3 regions of the Lysinibacillus sp. FSL K6-1151 genome follow, and region 3 is predicted to be linked to each of the others. Evidence: predicted binding sites of a transcription regulator. Region 3 holds the regulator's gene; each other region holds the start of a gene.
The links. The regulator LexA, encoded in region 3, represses DNA repair genes until DNA is damaged. The targets are predictions, from matches to a motif close to CGAACATATGTTCG.

Region 1 (5,499 bases), 2.0 Mb from region 3:
CATTTAGTTTAGTTAATCTCGTGAACAGTTCGAAAAATGGAAAAAATATTCTTCTTTTTAATGAAAAAGACCCTTTGCGACAGGATGTCACAAAGGGTTCTTGTTTCGACAAATGATTAGTGTAATTGATTGTAGGCAACAGCAATTTTTGCGCCAACGACTGCATTGTTTTTCACTAATGCAATGTTCGCATCAAGACTTTTACCTTCTGTTAATTCTTTTACTTTACCAAGTAAGAATGGTGTAACGTTTTTACCTTGAATACCATTCTCTTCAGCTTCAGCTAAAGCTTTTTCAATAATGTTTGTAATAAATGTATGATCTAATGCTTCAGCTTCTGGAATTGGGTTGGCAATGACAGCGCCACCTTTTAACCCTAATTGCCATTTCGCAGATAGCATTGCTGCAATCTCCTCTGGTGTATCAAGCTGGAAGTTGACATCGAAACCACTTTGACGTGTGTAGAATGCTGGTAATTCATCTGTACCATAACCAACTACTGGTACCCCTTTTGTTTCAAGGTATTCTAATGTAAGACCAATATCTAGAATAGATTTTGCACCCGCGCAAATAACAGCCACATTAGTTTGTGCTAATTCTTCTAAGTCAGCAGAGACATCCATTGTTGTTTCAGCACCACGGTGTACACCACCAATACCACCTGTTACAAAGATTTCAATGTCTGCAAGTTCAGCACAGATCATTGTAGCTGCAACTGTTGTCGCACCTAATTTTTTTGTTGCAAGTAAGTAGCCTAAGTCACGACGTGAAGCTTTTGCAACGCCTTGTGAATTTCCAAACATCTCTAGCTCTTCATCTGATAAACCGATTTTGATTTTGCCATCTATTAAGGCAATGGTTGCAGGTACTGCACCATTATCGCGAATAATTTGCTCAACTTCACGCGCAGTTTTCACATTTTGTGGATATGGCATACCGTGTGAAATGATTGTAGATTCTAATGCCACGATTGGTAGACCTTTTGCTTGTCCTGCTTTTACTTCTTCTGATAATACGATGAATTCTTTCATGTTGTTATTCCTCCATTTCATTTTTTAACAAATCTACTGATAATTCAGGTCTTACTGTATAAGGAGATGCCAATGTATTTTTAGCATTTGTTAACCCCGCATCAATACATGTCTCAAAAGATTGACCTGTCAACCAACTGTGTATCACAGCGCTGACAAACGCATCTCCTGCTCCTGTAACATCTTCAATTTTGTTGATCACTTTCGCAGCGAAATGACGAGGTGCGATCGTCGTAGATGCTGCATAAACACCCTTGCTACCAGCTGTGATAATGACATGTTCAGCACCTAGTTGTAAGAGCTGTTGTAATGCTTTTTCATAATGGGTAGCGTTTTCAATTTTATGTCCAACAATTGTTTCTGCTTCATCCGTGTTACAAATAAACCAAGTTACACCTTGTAATGTTTCAGGTAGTCGATTCATTTTTGGCGAAGATACTGGCACAATGACTAATGGAATGGCACGAGCAATGGCTACTTGCTGGATATACGCCACTGTTTCTTTCGGGCAATTTAAATCCAAAATAAAGCAACCAGCATTCACTAGCATTGTTTCATGCTTTTTCAACAAACTCGGTAACAGCAGGTCATAAACCTCCATATTGGCTACAGCTAATGCTAGCTCACCTTGTTCATCCATAATAGCTGTATAGGAACCCGTAGAAGCCTCAGCTAGCTGCTCCACATAACGTAGATTCATAAAGGATTCCGAAGCTTCTTGGATCACTTGCCAATCAGCATCTTTACCAGCCGTTGTTAATAACGTCACTTGATGGTTTAATCTGCCTAAGTTTTCAGCAATATTTCGACCAACTCCACCTACACTAAAAGAAGAGCTGGCAGGGTTAGATGTTCCAAATTGAACATTGCCCTTCACATGGAATTTTCGGTCTAAATTAGCTCCCCCGATGCAAATAATTTCATTTTCCTCGGGTAAAATATAAGCACGACCTACAATTTTTCCTTGCTTTGTTAAACTAGACACTAAATTAGCAAGCACGGGACGGGACAGATTCATTGTATCTGCCATCTCTTGCTGAGACATAAACGGGTTTTGGCGAATTAAAGCAAGCACCGCCTGTTCTCTTTCATTCATAGCATCACCTTTTATTATATTTGTTTACATTGTAAACTTTTGTTTGTTAAATGTCAAACTAATATTGATAAAAAAAGTTGAACCTCTTTCTGTCGAGGTTCAACTTTTTTAGTCGACTGTTTATCCTTGCTGAGGCGTTTGTTTTTTTACAATGATAACGAATAAGCTTGCCAATGCACAGAATAGGCCAGCAAGGAAAAAAGCCCATGTGTAGGAATTGAAAAATTTATAAATTAACCCACCCCCATACGCAGCAACTGCCGCTCCTGCCTGATGTGAGGCGAATATCCATCCGTAAATAATGCTGCTTTTTTGCATCCCAAAAATTTGTCGTGTAATGCTGATAGTTGGTGGTACTGTGGCAATCCAATCGAGTCCATAAAAGATGCTGAAAATCGTCAATAAAACAAAGGAGCCTTGAGCGAGTGCATAAGGGAGTAGCAAGAGAGAAGCTCCCCTTAACAAGTAATACCAAAATAATAGCCAACGATTATCAAAGCGATCCGATAGCCAGCCAGAGACAGTCGTGCCTAATAAGTTAAACACCCCCATAAAAGAAAGAAGAGATGCAGCGGTTACTAGCGGAACGCCAAAGCTAATACAATATGACACAAAGTGAGTTCCGATTAATCCACTTGTCGAAAGACCACAAATGAAAAAGCTGCCTGCTAAGAGCCAAAATGCTTTGACTTTAACTGCCTCTGCTAAACCAAGAAATGCCATACTAATTGGATTCTTCTTGGGCTGTACTTGCGGCTCTTCTATAATCTCATCATGACCGTAAGGGGTTAGACCAATATCTTGCGGCTTGTTTTTAATAAACATAGCAATCATGACGAACATCATGGTACTCAGGAGTAGGATTAATCCCATTGCCCATCGCCAAGAATAATGTTCAATAATAATGGCTAGCACTGGCAGTAAAATTAATTGACCTGTGGCTGTACTAGCCGTTAAAATCCCAACTGCCAGCCCTCTGCGTTTAACAAACCAATGATTCGCTACATAGGGACTGAGCACCGTTAAAAAAAGGCTCGCACCAAGCCCAATGATGCCTCCCCAAATAATGATTAACTGCCAGGATTGGCTCATCCAAAAGGTTAAGGTCATTCCTACTATTAAAGTAGACATGGCACTAAGCATCATTTTCTTTAAGCCAATGACTTCAAGCAGCGCCGCCATAAATGGTCCAGATATGCCATATAAAAATAAACTTACAGCAAATGCTAAAGCAATCGTTGAGCGATCCCATTGAAATTCTTTTTCGAGGGGATCCAGGAAAACACCAGACGATGACATTGTAATCCCTGCTACAATAATCGAGAAAAATGTGACAATCAAAATCAACCAGCTATAATGAACTCGCTTCATCCTAACACCTTCTTTTCTTGTGAGATGCATAACAAAACATGTATATACATGTTTTGCGATCTCTTCATTCCATTTATATGTATATACATGTATAATGATAATAATCGTTCCTATAGCTGTCAAGCAGTCTTTTCTAGCTCTTAGGTGTATACTTACAATTAGTAGAATCCCCTCAAAGGAGTACTGACGATGAAGAATCAACTTAAAACAATCGATTATACACAAATCTGTGTTTGTGCAAACCTTAGAAAAAAAACAAGGGTTGTCACACAATTATATGATAAGCTGCTACAGCCCACTGGTTTAAAGGTTACACAATATTCCATGCTGGCCCATATCGATCTTCAGCAAACTGTCTCAATTAGCCGTTTAGGTGAAATTTTACAACTTGATCAAACGACTGTGACCCGTAATATTAATCTATTAAAGCAACATGGCTATGTTGAATTAAAGCGAGACACAAGCGATGCGCGCACTAAAAAGATTACGCTCACTGAAAAAGGATTAGAAAAGCTGCATGAAGCCGCACCCATTTGGCAAACGATTCAAGATAGAATCATCGAAGATATAGGGGTTGAAAAATATGCAGATTTCTATGATACCTTGCGCACAATACAAAAGATCATCCAAGCATATGATGAAGATTAAAAAGTACCTACTTTATTGAGCGCTTCAAACTGCAAACAACAGCCATCGAAAAGTTCACCTCGATGGCTGTTGTCATTTTTTCTTCTAATTACTTACCAAATATAGAGTGGCATGATCAATATTTGGGCATCCATAAGCTTAGTAAGTCGTTTCTACTAAAGGGTAAATAGCAGCCTCTAATTTTCGCTCAAATGATATAAATTGATCAACCGTTACCATTTCTAATTGTTCATGTTTATTGATTTAATTTTCCGTCTTCAGCTTTCATCAGCTTAAAAGTTTACGGTTAATCAAACAGTAATAGGGAAGAAGTTGGATGGAGTGAGGAAAGCAGCTTGGCCCGTATCGGCTTTACTTTATTTCATTGTAAAAGAAAAAGACTGTAGGCAAACTCGTAATTTCTTGAGTTTGTCTACAATCTGAAGTGCCCACTATGGTAGACGCTTTCTCTTAATATTGAATAAGTGTTTTAATATTTAGATCTCCAAGCTTTGCACGACCATTTAATTCTAAAAGTTCGATTAGGAAGGCACAGCCTACTACCTGACCACCTAATTCTTCTACTAAACGAACAGTTGCTTCAACTGTCCCACCCGTTGCTAGTAAATCATCACAGATTAAAACCTTTTGACCAGGCTTAATCGCATCATGATGCATTGTTAATGTATCTTGACCATATTCAAGACCATAGTCTGCACTAATAACCTCACGTGGTAATTTACCTGGTTTACGAACAGGTGCAAAGCCAATTTCAAGTGCATAGGCAACTGGGCAACCGATGATAAAACCACGAGCCTCAGGGCCAACTACAATTTCAGCTCCTACTTCTTTTGCATATTCTACAATTTGGTCTGTTGCATATTTGTACGCTGGTCCATTATCCATAATTGTCGTAATATCTCTGAAGCTAATGCCCTCTTTCGGCCAGTTTTCAACTGTTGTAACATATTGCTTTAAATCCATGTTATTGCTCCTCCTACGAAACGCTGTACGTCCGTTTAGTTAATCGTTCATCAAACCATTGTTTTAATTCTATATAAGGAGCATAGACAAGCTTTTGCTCCATTTCAATCTGTTCTGAACGTTGTTTGTAAGACGGTGCCTCTGTTAGTGCTTGTTTTGGGGCATTCACGTTGACAGTCGTCAGTCCACTCTCCATTTTAACAAAACCAAGCTCAAAAAACACCTGTGTCATAAATTTTAATACATCCAATGGCCAACCTGTATGCTTTGCTAAATCTGCTATATGCATATCAAGCGGAAAGGCTGGTCGATTTTTCAAAAATTTATAATACCAAGAAAATTGCTCACGAGTAGGTAAACCACTAAAGTATTGCGAATCAGGCATATAAA
Region 2 (5,499 bases), 1.2 Mb from region 3:
TAAACGAGGTGAGGGTGAAAATCTAACTATTGGCATGATGGAGCCAAATAAAAAAACAGTCTATCCTTTCATGGACTGAAAGGATAGACTGTTTTATGTACGATAGTCATATTGCAATTCATCATTACTAGCATCAACGTCAACATGTAAGTTGTGATCGTTAAAGAACCAGAGATCTTTCTCATCAATGTAATAGGTTACATCATCAACCACTGTCTGTACGCCTATAGCAATAGGTTCTTCACGAGTCATGCCAAGTGAAAAACCTTCATGAAAAGGACTAGAGCCACCATAGCGTGCATAAAAACGAATCGTATCACCTGGTTCTACTTCCATTTCGTGTTTGAACCACTGGAGTGCTTCATCTGTCAATGCAATGTTCATTTCGAATGCTCCTCTCTTCCTAAAGCCATTTTACCTTTGGCTCAGTGCCGTTTTTAATACGTGTAATATTGGCACGGTGACGATAAATAATAAAGGTAAATAAAAAGGCTACCAAGATGCCTAATGCAAAGTCACCCGTAACAAAATAATAAACGATTGCATAGATAAGTGCTACTAAAGCGGCTATCATCGATGTTAGGCTGACGATCTTTGTGATTTTTAATGTCACAATAAAGGTAATAAATAATAGGACAAAGAGTGGCCACGAATAGCCTAATAAAACACCTGCGGATGTTGCCACTGCTTTTCCACCACGGAAATTGGCGAAGATCGGAAACATATGACCGATTACGGCAACAAGACCAAGTAATAAGGGATGCAGTGTGCTGTCAGAGAAAACGGGAAGTGCTACTAATAAAACCGCAGCTGTTCCTTTGAGCACATCCATTACGGTTACAACAATACCTGCTTTTTTCCCTAATGTTCGGAATGTGTTGGTTGCACCAAGATTACCGCTCCCGTGTTCACGAATATCGGTATTATAAAAAATTTTACCTATCCATAATCCAGAAGGTATAGAGCCGATTAGATAAGCACATAAAATAATAAGTCCATTGATCATAGCTGGACTCCTTTCATTCATAGTCCATCACTTGGTACTAATAGTTTGTAACAAGTATTTTACACTTTTTCTTGCTAATCTACAATGTTATGAAGGAGATTTCATTAGGAGCCTTGAATTCAATACAAAAGAAAACCTATTAATAAGGGGTAGGCTTTCAGACATGAGATTCTAGAAAGTGAAAAAAAGCCTTTATAAAAATATAGGCAAAAAGGCAATTTTGTCAATCCTTCATTCCTTTGGTAGAATAGAAGTCTAACTTTATCCAGTTTAACCGTAATAAACATTGTAGCGTTTACACTGAACTAGATTCTATGTATGCTGAAACTAAATCGGCTACTATGCGTCAAACGTTTATGGATACTAGTAGCAGTCTGCCCTGCTTAAATACCAATTTTAAGCAACTGTTGCAGATGTTTACTATTGATAAAGATGATCAAAACTGTGAGCAAATTTTAAAAATTTAATGGACCTGTCGCTAGCTATTGACAGGAAATGCTATTATTATTAGGATGAGAACATAAATAGAACATGTGTTTGTTTTTTGGAGGGGAATTTTTTGACGAATAAACAGTCAACTAGCGTTTATAATGATGACGCTATACAAGTATTAGAAGGATTAGAAGCGGTACGCAAACGACCTGGCATGTATATCGGTTCAACGGATGGCCGTGGACTTCATCACCTTGTGTATGAAATCGTAGATAATGCGGTGGATGAAGCACTGGCCGGCTTTGGATCTCATATTATTGTCACAATTCATAAGGATCAAAGTATGAGTGTGCGCGACTTTGGCCGTGGGATGCCAACAGGTATGCATAAAATGGGTAAACCTACCCCTGAAATTATTTTTACGGTGTTACACGCAGGTGGTAAATTTGGACAAGGTGGTTATAAAACAAGTGGTGGCTTGCATGGTGTAGGTTCCTCTGTAGTTAATGCACTATCAACATTTTTAGAGGTGACGATTCATCGTGATGGTAAAAAGTATCGTCAGCGCTTTGAGCATGGTGGACATCCTGTCACAACACTTGAAGAAATTGGGCAAACGAAGCAAACAGGTACACTTGTTCATTTCCTACCAGACGAAACGATTTTTTCTGTCACAAAATTCAATTATGATACGTTAGCAGAACGTTTACGTGAATCAGCCTTTTTATTAAAGGGCTTAAAAATTGAATTAATCGATGAGCGCGAGGAAGGCAAACAAGATGTATTCTTTTATGAGAATGGCATTGAAGCTTTCGTTGCGTATTTGAATGAAGAAAAGGATGTTCTTCATCCTGTGAAATATGTAGAAGGCATACAAGATGATATTGAAGTAGAATTCGCTTTCCAATATAACGATGGTTATTCAGAAACGATTTTGTCGTTCGTTAATAATGTACGTACTCGTGATGGCGGCACACATGAAACGGGTGCAAAAGCGGCATTGACGCGTGTATTTAATGAATATGCAAGAAAAATCGGCTTGCTAAAGGACAAGGATAAAAACCTTGAAGGGACAGATATTCGTGAGGGTTTAGCAGCAATCGTGTCTGTTCGTATTCCAGAGCATTTATTACAATTTGAAGGACAAACCAAGGGCAAGCTTGGTACAAGTGAGGCTCGCTCTGCCGTAGATAGCGTAGTGTCTGAGCAAATTTTGTATGTGCTAGAGGAAAATGCAGAGTTATCGGCTTCTCTTGTACGTAAAGCAATCCGTGCGCAGCAAGTAAGAGAAGCGGCTCGTAAAGCGCGTGAGGACGCTCGGAATGGCAAGAAAAGCAAAAAAGGTAGTACGATTCTATCAGGCAAATTAACACCAGCTCAGTCTCGCAATGCGGCCAAGAATGAGTTGTATTTAGTTGAGGGTGATTCTGCGGGTGGTTCTGCCAAACAAGGTCGTGATCGTACATTCCAAGCGATTTTGCCTTTGCGCGGTAAGGTCATCAACACAGAAAAAGCCAAGCTACAGGACATTATGAAAAACGAAGAAATATCAACGATTATCCATGCGATTGGAGCAGGTGTTGGCACGGATTTTGCTGTGGAGGATTCAGCCTACGATAAAGTAGTGATTATGACCGATGCGGATACGGACGGGGCACATATTCAAGTCTTGCTCTTAACGTTCTTCTATCGTTATATGCGTCCACTCATTGAAGGAGGCAAAGTCTATATCGCTTTACCACCACTTTATAAGGTATCAAAAGGTACTGGTAAAAAAGAAGTGATTGAATATGCTTGGACAGAAAACGATTTACAAAAGGCCATCCAGAAAGTTGGAAAGGGTTACATATTGCAGCGCTATAAAGGTCTTGGTGAGATGAATGCTGACCAGCTATGGGATACGACAATGAACCCTGAGACACGGACATTAATTCGTGTCACAATCGAGGATGGTGCACGTGCAGAGAGACGTGTCACGACGTTAATGGGTGATAAAGTAGAACCGCGTCGTAAATGGATCGAAGCCAATGTTGACTTCGGTATGGAGGATGATTCAAATATTTTAGAAAATGAATTCATCCAACAAGAGGAGGACCAAGCATGAGTAGTACAGAAAAGTTTCAAGATTTACCGCTAGAAGAAGTGATGGGTGATCGTTTTGGTCGCTATAGTAAATATATTATTCAAGACCGCGCGTTGCCTGATGCACGTGACGGTCTTAAACCAGTACAGCGTCGTATTTTATATGCAATGTTTACAGAAGGCAATACACAGGATAAACCGTTTCGAAAATCCGCAAAAACTGTCGGGAACGTAATCGGTAATTACCATCCGCACGGTGATAGCTCTGTTTATGAAGCAATGGTACGTATGAGTCAGGACTGGAAGGCACGTCATATGCTTATTGAGATGCATGGTAACAATGGTTCGGTTGATGGTGATCCTCCAGCTGCGATGCGTTATACAGAGGCGAGACTGTCTGCTATTGCTGGTGAAATGCTACGAGATATTGGCAAGAAAACGGTCGAGTTTGTACCAAACTTTGATGATCAAGATATGGAGCCGACTGTTTTACCTGCACGTTTTCCAAACTTACTAGTCAATGGCTCTACAGGGATTTCGGCTGGCTATGCAACAGATATTCCCCCGCATGCGCTAGATGAAGTGCTAGATGCTGTGTTAATGCGCTTAGACAAGCCGAACGTGACAGTAGATGAATTAATGACTGTGATTAAAGGGCCGGATTTCCCGACAGGTGGGATTATCCAAGGGGTAGATGGCATCAAAAAGGCTTATGAAACAGGTCGAGGTAAAATCATTGTCCGTGCGCAAGCCGTAGTAGAACCGATCAAGGGTGGCAAAGAGCAAATTGTCATCACGGAATTACCATATGATGTGAATAAAGCGAATCTTGTGAAAAAAATTGATGAGCAACGTGTAGATAAACGTTTAGAGGGTATTGCGGAAATCCGAGATGAATCAGACCGTACAGGCTTACGTGTTGTAATTGAGCTGAAAAAAGATGTTCCGGGAAAAGGAATCTTACAATACCTATTTAAAACAACAGATTTACAGGTAGCTTATAATTTTAATATGATTGCTATTCATAATCGTCGTCCAACGATGATGACATTGCCATTATTGCTAGATGCCTATATTGCGCATCAAAAAGAAGTGGTGACGAACCGTTCGATTTATGATTTACAAAAGGCAAAGGATCGTTCTCATATTGTAGAAGGGTTAATTAAAGCACTCTCCATTTTAGATGAAGTGATTGCGACAATCCGTTCTTCTAACGATAAGAAGGATGCGAAGCTTAATTTACAAGCGAAGTTTGATTTTACAGAGGTACAAGCCGAGGCGATCGTTAGCTTACAATTATATCGTTTAACGAATACAGACATTACAGAGCTTCGTCAAGAACAAGACGAGTTAAATAAGTTGATTGCGAAGCTAGAAGGAATTTTACAAAGTGAAGCCAAGCTTGTACGTGTCATTAAACAAGAGTTACTAGAGATTAAGAAACGCTTCACAGAGCCACGTCGCTCGAAAATTGAGCAGGAAATAGAAGAAATTAAAATTACGCTAGATGTCCTTGTGCCAAGTGAAGAGGTTGTGGTGACGGTGACAAAGGATGGCTATATTAAACGTACATCCACACGTTCACATGCCGCTTCCAATGGTCAGGATTTTGCGATGAAGGATTCGGATTACTTATTGTATGAAGCAACCTTAAATACACAGCATCATCTGTTACTGTTCACAAATCGAGGCAATTATATTTACCAGCCTGTTCATGAGCTACCTGATATTCGCTGGAAGGATCTTGGACAGCATATTTCAAGTATTGTGCCAACAGGGGAAGATGAGTCTATTATTGCAGTGTATGGCTTTGAAACATTCGAACAGCCAAATACGTATATTTTAACAGCTACAAAAGATGGTCAAATTAAACGCTCCCCACTGGCAGATTATGCGGTGACGCGTTATTCGAAGCCAATAAAAACAATGAATGTTAAAGCGGGCGATGCGATGATCTTTGCATCGTTTGTGACAGATGA
Region 3 (5,499 bases):
GCCATTGGCGCCGCCCCCATTGGTAAACCTGGGTGACCAGAATTTGCTTTTTCGATAGCGTCGATTGACAAAGTTCGAATAGCATTAATTGCTAAAAGATCCGCGTGTTGAGTCATTATATTGTGACATCCTTTCTCGTCCTATATTGTTCTTTTACAGTTTAGTCAACATTGCTTTAGAAAACAATGCTTTTGTTATACTAATTGCGTTTTCATACATACTTTATTGAATTGTGTCACATTAATTTAGAAATTTATTTTTTTTAGCTTGTCTTACTTTCTCTGGTGTCACATCATTACCTTCTGCATCTACCACTTTTACATTTTCAATCGTATCTCGCATAGTCGCTCTAAACGTATCTAAGTACTCCTTGCGAAGCGCTGTTCGCTCCTTAGCCTCTGCTTCTGTTAATTGACCACTTTTGGCCTTAGCAGAAAGTTCATTAATTCGGTTAATTTTTTCCTTTGATAACATTGTTACACACCTTTCAATACCTAGCTTAATGACTTCAGTATGCAAAGTATAGCATGCTTTCCCTTAAAATGCAGTTATACCAACCCTTAATAACACTTCTTAGCCATAATTTACATGACTTCCAGATGTTAGTCGTGTATAACTAATAATAAAAGGAAAAAATTTATATTTATTGGAGGAAATTAGATGAACATCACAACACAGCGATTACTTATCCGAAAATTTGAAGCCCAAGATTGGCAGGCTGTTTATAGCTATATGTCTGATGAAACGGTGATGCATTATATGCCTGAAGGAGTTTTAACGGAAGAACAAGTCCAAAAATTTATAACAGAAAATAGCGCGGATCAAGCTAAGCATTTTGCCATTACTTTACGCGATCAACCAGAAGTTATTGGTCATTTAGTTTTTCATCGATGCTTTGGCGAACATACCTATGAAATTGGATGGGTATTGAATCCTGCTTATCAGCAACATGGCTATGCATCAGAAGCTGCTCAAGCCCTATTAGATTATGGATTTTCCAAATTGAAGCTTCATAGAATAATAGCAACATGCCAACCCGAAAATATAGCTTCTTACCGAGTGATGGAAAAGATCGGTATGCGGCGTGAAGGATTTTTTAAAAAATGTATACCGCATGGTGACAATTGGTGGGATGAATACTATTACGCAATCTTGCAAGAAGAATGGCATAAAACTCTATAAAATGACCGTGTTACATAGTAACAACATTTGGTCATTCAGTAAAAAGAGTATAAAATAAATGGCTAACACTTCGGACAAAACGGAGGGATAAACCTGAGGAGTATGATCAAAATGTTGAGAAACAAATTAGGGATAACCAAAGCTATACTTGCAAAAGAATGCGGTGTTGTTAGACAGACTGTTAATTGTATTGAAAATGATAAGTACGAGCCAACCTTTGAATTAGCTCTGAACATGGCTAAAGTCCTCAATAGCCGTATTGATGAGGTGTTTATGTATGACTAAATTTCTTCCTGATTCGATCATTACCATGAAAGATTTTGTGAAAGAAGACTCGATATTATTACGAAAACAAACCGAAGAAGTGACGACACCCTTGAACCAAGAGGATCGAAGTACTTTATTAGCTATGCTGCAATATCTCAAAAACAGCCAAGATCCAACGCTAGCAAAAAAATATAAGCTTCGCCCTGGAACTGGGTTGTCTGCAAATCAAATAGGTGTAGACAAACGGATGTTTGCTGTACTATTTGATCATAATGAAATGTTGTTTATCAATCCCAAAATCATAAGTCATTCCCTCAATATGATTTATTTACCTGATGGAGAAGGCTGCCTGTCGGTTAATCGACCTGTCCATGGTTTTGTGCCAAGATACGAGCGTATTAAGGTCAGAGCATATGACATTGATGGTCAAGAATTCATCCTGCCGTTTCAGGGCTATGGGGCGATCGTTGTCCAACATGAAATCGATCATTTAAATGGCATAATGTTTTATGATCGAATAAATAAAGAGAATCCTTTTCGACTACCTACTAACATCATCATCGACAGTTTGGCTTCCTATCAATAGCGTTTTTTTACTGTGAATAAAAAAAGATTAGCAGGCGATATTATTTGCCTGCTAATCTTTCTTGATGTTCTTGGAAGCGACGATGAACAGTCGCTTTACTTACTTCAAAGCCCAACCCTCGAAGCGTGATCGAAATTTCCTCAAAGGTAAATCCACGTTTGCGTAGCTTGACAATTTCATCTACAGGTAGATCCTTTCGCTCCTGCCCATAGGGATTCCCTCGGTTCGATAAATTATTTTCAGGACGATAGCCATTTTCTACAGCGCGTCGCATGCCTCGACGTATTTTAGCATTATGGATTCTTCGTTGATACTCCTCCACGATTGCTAAAATCTCAAGCAGCATCGTGTCCATTTCATTTAGTTGAACGGGTCCTGCATCGCGCATGGAAAAAACATCTGTTGCTGATTTTTGCAATAAATGCAACACAGCCATCCTTGCGTTCCCACGTCCTAATCGTGTTTCATCTTGTACAAAAAGGGCATTAATTCCCTTTTCTTTAATGAAATCAAGCATTTCAAGCAAGCCATCGCGTTCCACATCATAGCCGCTATGCTTATCCTTAAATACACCCTTTACCTCATAGCCTTGCTCTCTAGCGTAGCGCAGCAACTCTTCCTGTTGGCGCTCTAATGAGGAGCTTTGTGTTTCTTTTTCAGTACTTACACGGCAATAGACAACAGCCGACATTTGTTTATTCATCATTGTTCAGTTCTCGCAATTTCGATAGTATGGATGGGATTGGCTTGATCACCCAATACAGGAATAACTAGAGACTTTCCTGCCACAATTTTAATATCTGCTAATTCATTTTCTGTTTTGACCAGCTTAATCCAATCATCTGTACTCATCTTACCACGGTATTGCTCTGCTAACGACCACAAGCTATCCCCATGTTCAATTTGAATTTCTGCGTAATTAACATCTCCTGGATCAGTTATGTAAAGGTATCCTGCAAATAGTAGACAAGCTCCTAATAAAATGGAGATATGTGTATTTTTCTTTAACCATGTCATAGTTACAACCCCTTTTTTAGAATGTTTGTTCGGAATGTATGTTCTCATAATAAAGCGAACAAACGTTTTTGTCAAACACTTTTCGAACCTATGTTTGCATACATGTTCGCATTCTGTTATACTATCAAATAAGAAGAATGATATTAGAAAAAAGAGGTGAGCACTCATGAAAAAAGTTTCGAAAAGACAAGAGGACATTTTGGCTTTTATTAAAGAAGAGGTACGAGCTAAGGGATATCCACCATCAGTACGTGAAATCGGGGAAGCAGTCGGACTTGCTTCAAGTTCAACTGTTCATGGTCATTTAGCTCGATTAGAACAAAAGGGCTTTATTCGTCGAGATCCAACAAAGCCACGTGCAATTGAAATTTTAGAGCCTGAAGAGTCTATTCAAAAGCAGCAAGTCATTCATGTACCACTTGTGGGGAAGGTAACTGCTGGTTCCCCAATTACTGCTATTGAAAACATTGAAGAATATTTCCCATTACCAGATACGTATGGCACAAGCGAGGATCAGTTATTCATGCTAGAGATTATGGGGGAATCTATGATTGAAGCAGGAATTTTAGACGGCGATTTAGTTATTGTGAAGCAAAAGGCAACAGCTAATAACGGAGATATTGTTGTAGCCATGACAGCAGAGGATGAAGCAACGGTCAAACGTTTCTTCAAGGAAAAAAATCATTTCCGTTTACAGCCTGAAAACTCATCTATGGAGCCTATTATCGTCGATCAAGTTTCTATTTTAGGACAAGTTGTAGGACTATATCGTCGTGTACATTAATCATTTAAAGTAGGTTTTGAGGATTATGTGTTCCTTCTAAGAGCATGTATCCTCTTTTTTACGCAAAAAAAGAATCCATATATGGTTGGATTCTTTGTACAGTCCCCCTGCTACGCTTCCTTTTTGAATTTTAAGCTAGCTTCAACAAAGGCTGAAAATAATTTTTGTGCAGGCTCATCTCCTGCTATAGCTAGTTCCTCGGGATGCCACTGAACAGCCAAGCAAAATGGCAACTCTTCATGAACAACTGCTTCGATAATGCCATCACTCGATTTTGCTGCTACTTTTAATTTCTCTGCTAATACATTAACTGCCTGATGATGAAATGAATTTACCGCTATTTTCTCTTGTTGTAAAATGGTCGCTAATAAATTCTCCTCCATAATTTGTACATAATGAGTAGCTACAGCTCGAGCAGATTGCTGTACATGCTTGAGCAGCTTAGTACTAAAATGGTCACTATCAATATCCTGAAATAAAGTACCACCTAGTGCTACATTTAGTATTTGAATGCCTCGGCAAATACCCAAAATAGGCATCTTTCGTGTGAATGCCGCTTCAATTAATGCTAACTCTACCGTATCTCTTGCTGGATGAATTTTCCCTAGTTTTGGTGCAGGCTCTGCCCCATACAGAAATGGATGCACGTCATAGCCTCCAGATAACAATAAACCATCTGTAAGGGATAGAATTTGTGTGGCATCCTCCTCTACGCCAAGTGGAATAATAAGAGGAATCCCACCTGCATCAATGATACTTTTACTGTAAGCAGCATTTAATCGAGAGGATAAATCATCTTCCACAAAGGCTGTAATGCCAATAATCGGTTTCACTTGCTTCCCTCCATATGCTTGAAGATTGAACAATTACCAAAAACCTAAATACCAATCGATTAATGAATCCCCATAAAAATAGACAATGATAGCGGCTAATGCAATAGAAGGTCCAAAAGGAATAGGTGTTTTTCTCCCCTGCTTGTTCTTCGTTAACACGACAAGCCCGACAATCATGCCGATAACTGCAGCTATAAATAATGTTAACAGTGTATGCATTGTACCAAGAACAAGTCCAATTAAAAAGAATAATTTAATATCGCCTCCACCCATGCCCCCGTTTGATATCACAGCAATACTATATAATATGCCGAAACCAACGACTGCACCTACAGCACAGTCCCACCAGGGTGTTAATGGCGACAATACTCGTCCAATAATAAGGAAGGGTAAAAAGAATAAAAGCACCTTATTCGGAATCAGCATATAGGCTATATCAGAAACAACAATGATGACTAATAATGAAATAAAAAATAGGGCTACTATAAACTCTATGCTCCAACCAAGCTGCCAATATGCAAAGGCAAACAATAATCCTGTTAATAATTCCATTACTGGATAAATCCAAGCTATTTTATTACCACAGCTCCGACATTTCCCCCCAAAAAACACATAAGATAAAACTGGCACTAAATCAAGCGCCGTCAGTTGCCTTTGACATTTAGTACAATGTGAAGGAGGTTGTACAATCGACTCCTTCTGTGGCACACGTAAGCCTACCACATTATAAAAAGAGCCAAAGACAAGCCCAAATAAAAATAGAAAGATTGTATAAGCCATTTCCAATTTTCTGTCCTCCTAAACTAATAGGCGCCCATACAGATGCAGTA

Region 1: the regulator LexA is predicted to act here: its motif matches at 2,160-2,173, upstream of MHI04_RS15485 (carbohydrate kinase).
Region 2: the regulator LexA is predicted to act here: its motif matches at 1,533-1,546, upstream of parE (DNA topoisomerase IV subunit B).

The regions. Positions count from the first base shown of each region.
Region 1 is NZ_CP152040.1:3,218,217-3,223,715, forward strand. Features, by position in the region: gene MHI04_RS15480 (pseudouridine-5'-phosphate glycosidase) at 117-1,031, opposite strand; gene MHI04_RS15485 (carbohydrate kinase) at 1,036-2,127, opposite strand; gene MHI04_RS15490 (MFS transporter) at 2,248-3,498, opposite strand; gene MHI04_RS15495 (MarR family winged helix-turn-helix transcriptional regulator) at 3,688-4,146, shown strand; gene MHI04_RS15500 (adenine phosphoribosyltransferase) at 4,597-5,109, opposite strand; gene recJ (single-stranded-DNA-specific exonuclease RecJ) at 5,123-5,499, opposite strand, start outside.
Region 2 is NZ_CP152040.1:2,457,162-2,462,660, reverse strand. Features, by position in the region: gene MHI04_RS11935 (HesB/YadR/YfhF family protein) at 94-384, opposite strand; gene plsY (glycerol-3-phosphate 1-O-acyltransferase PlsY) at 404-1,006, opposite strand; gene parE (DNA topoisomerase IV subunit B) at 1,566-3,542, shown strand; gene parC (DNA topoisomerase IV subunit A) at 3,539-5,499, shown strand, end outside.
Region 3 is NZ_CP152040.1:1,247,510-1,253,008, reverse strand. Features, by position in the region: gene tkt (transketolase) at 1-116, opposite strand, end outside; gene MHI04_RS05875 (DUF896 domain-containing protein) at 241-474, opposite strand; gene MHI04_RS05870 (GNAT family protein) at 661-1,182, shown strand; gene MHI04_RS05865 (helix-turn-helix transcriptional regulator) at 1,276-1,467, shown strand; gene def (peptide deformylase) at 1,460-2,035, shown strand; gene MHI04_RS05855 (recombinase family protein) at 2,076-2,741, opposite strand; gene MHI04_RS05850 (LysM peptidoglycan-binding domain-containing protein) at 2,738-3,052, opposite strand; gene lexA (transcriptional repressor LexA) at 3,219-3,836, shown strand; gene MHI04_RS05840 (gamma-glutamyl-gamma-aminobutyrate hydrolase family protein) at 3,947-4,669, opposite strand; gene MHI04_RS05835 (A24 family peptidase) at 4,703-5,455, opposite strand.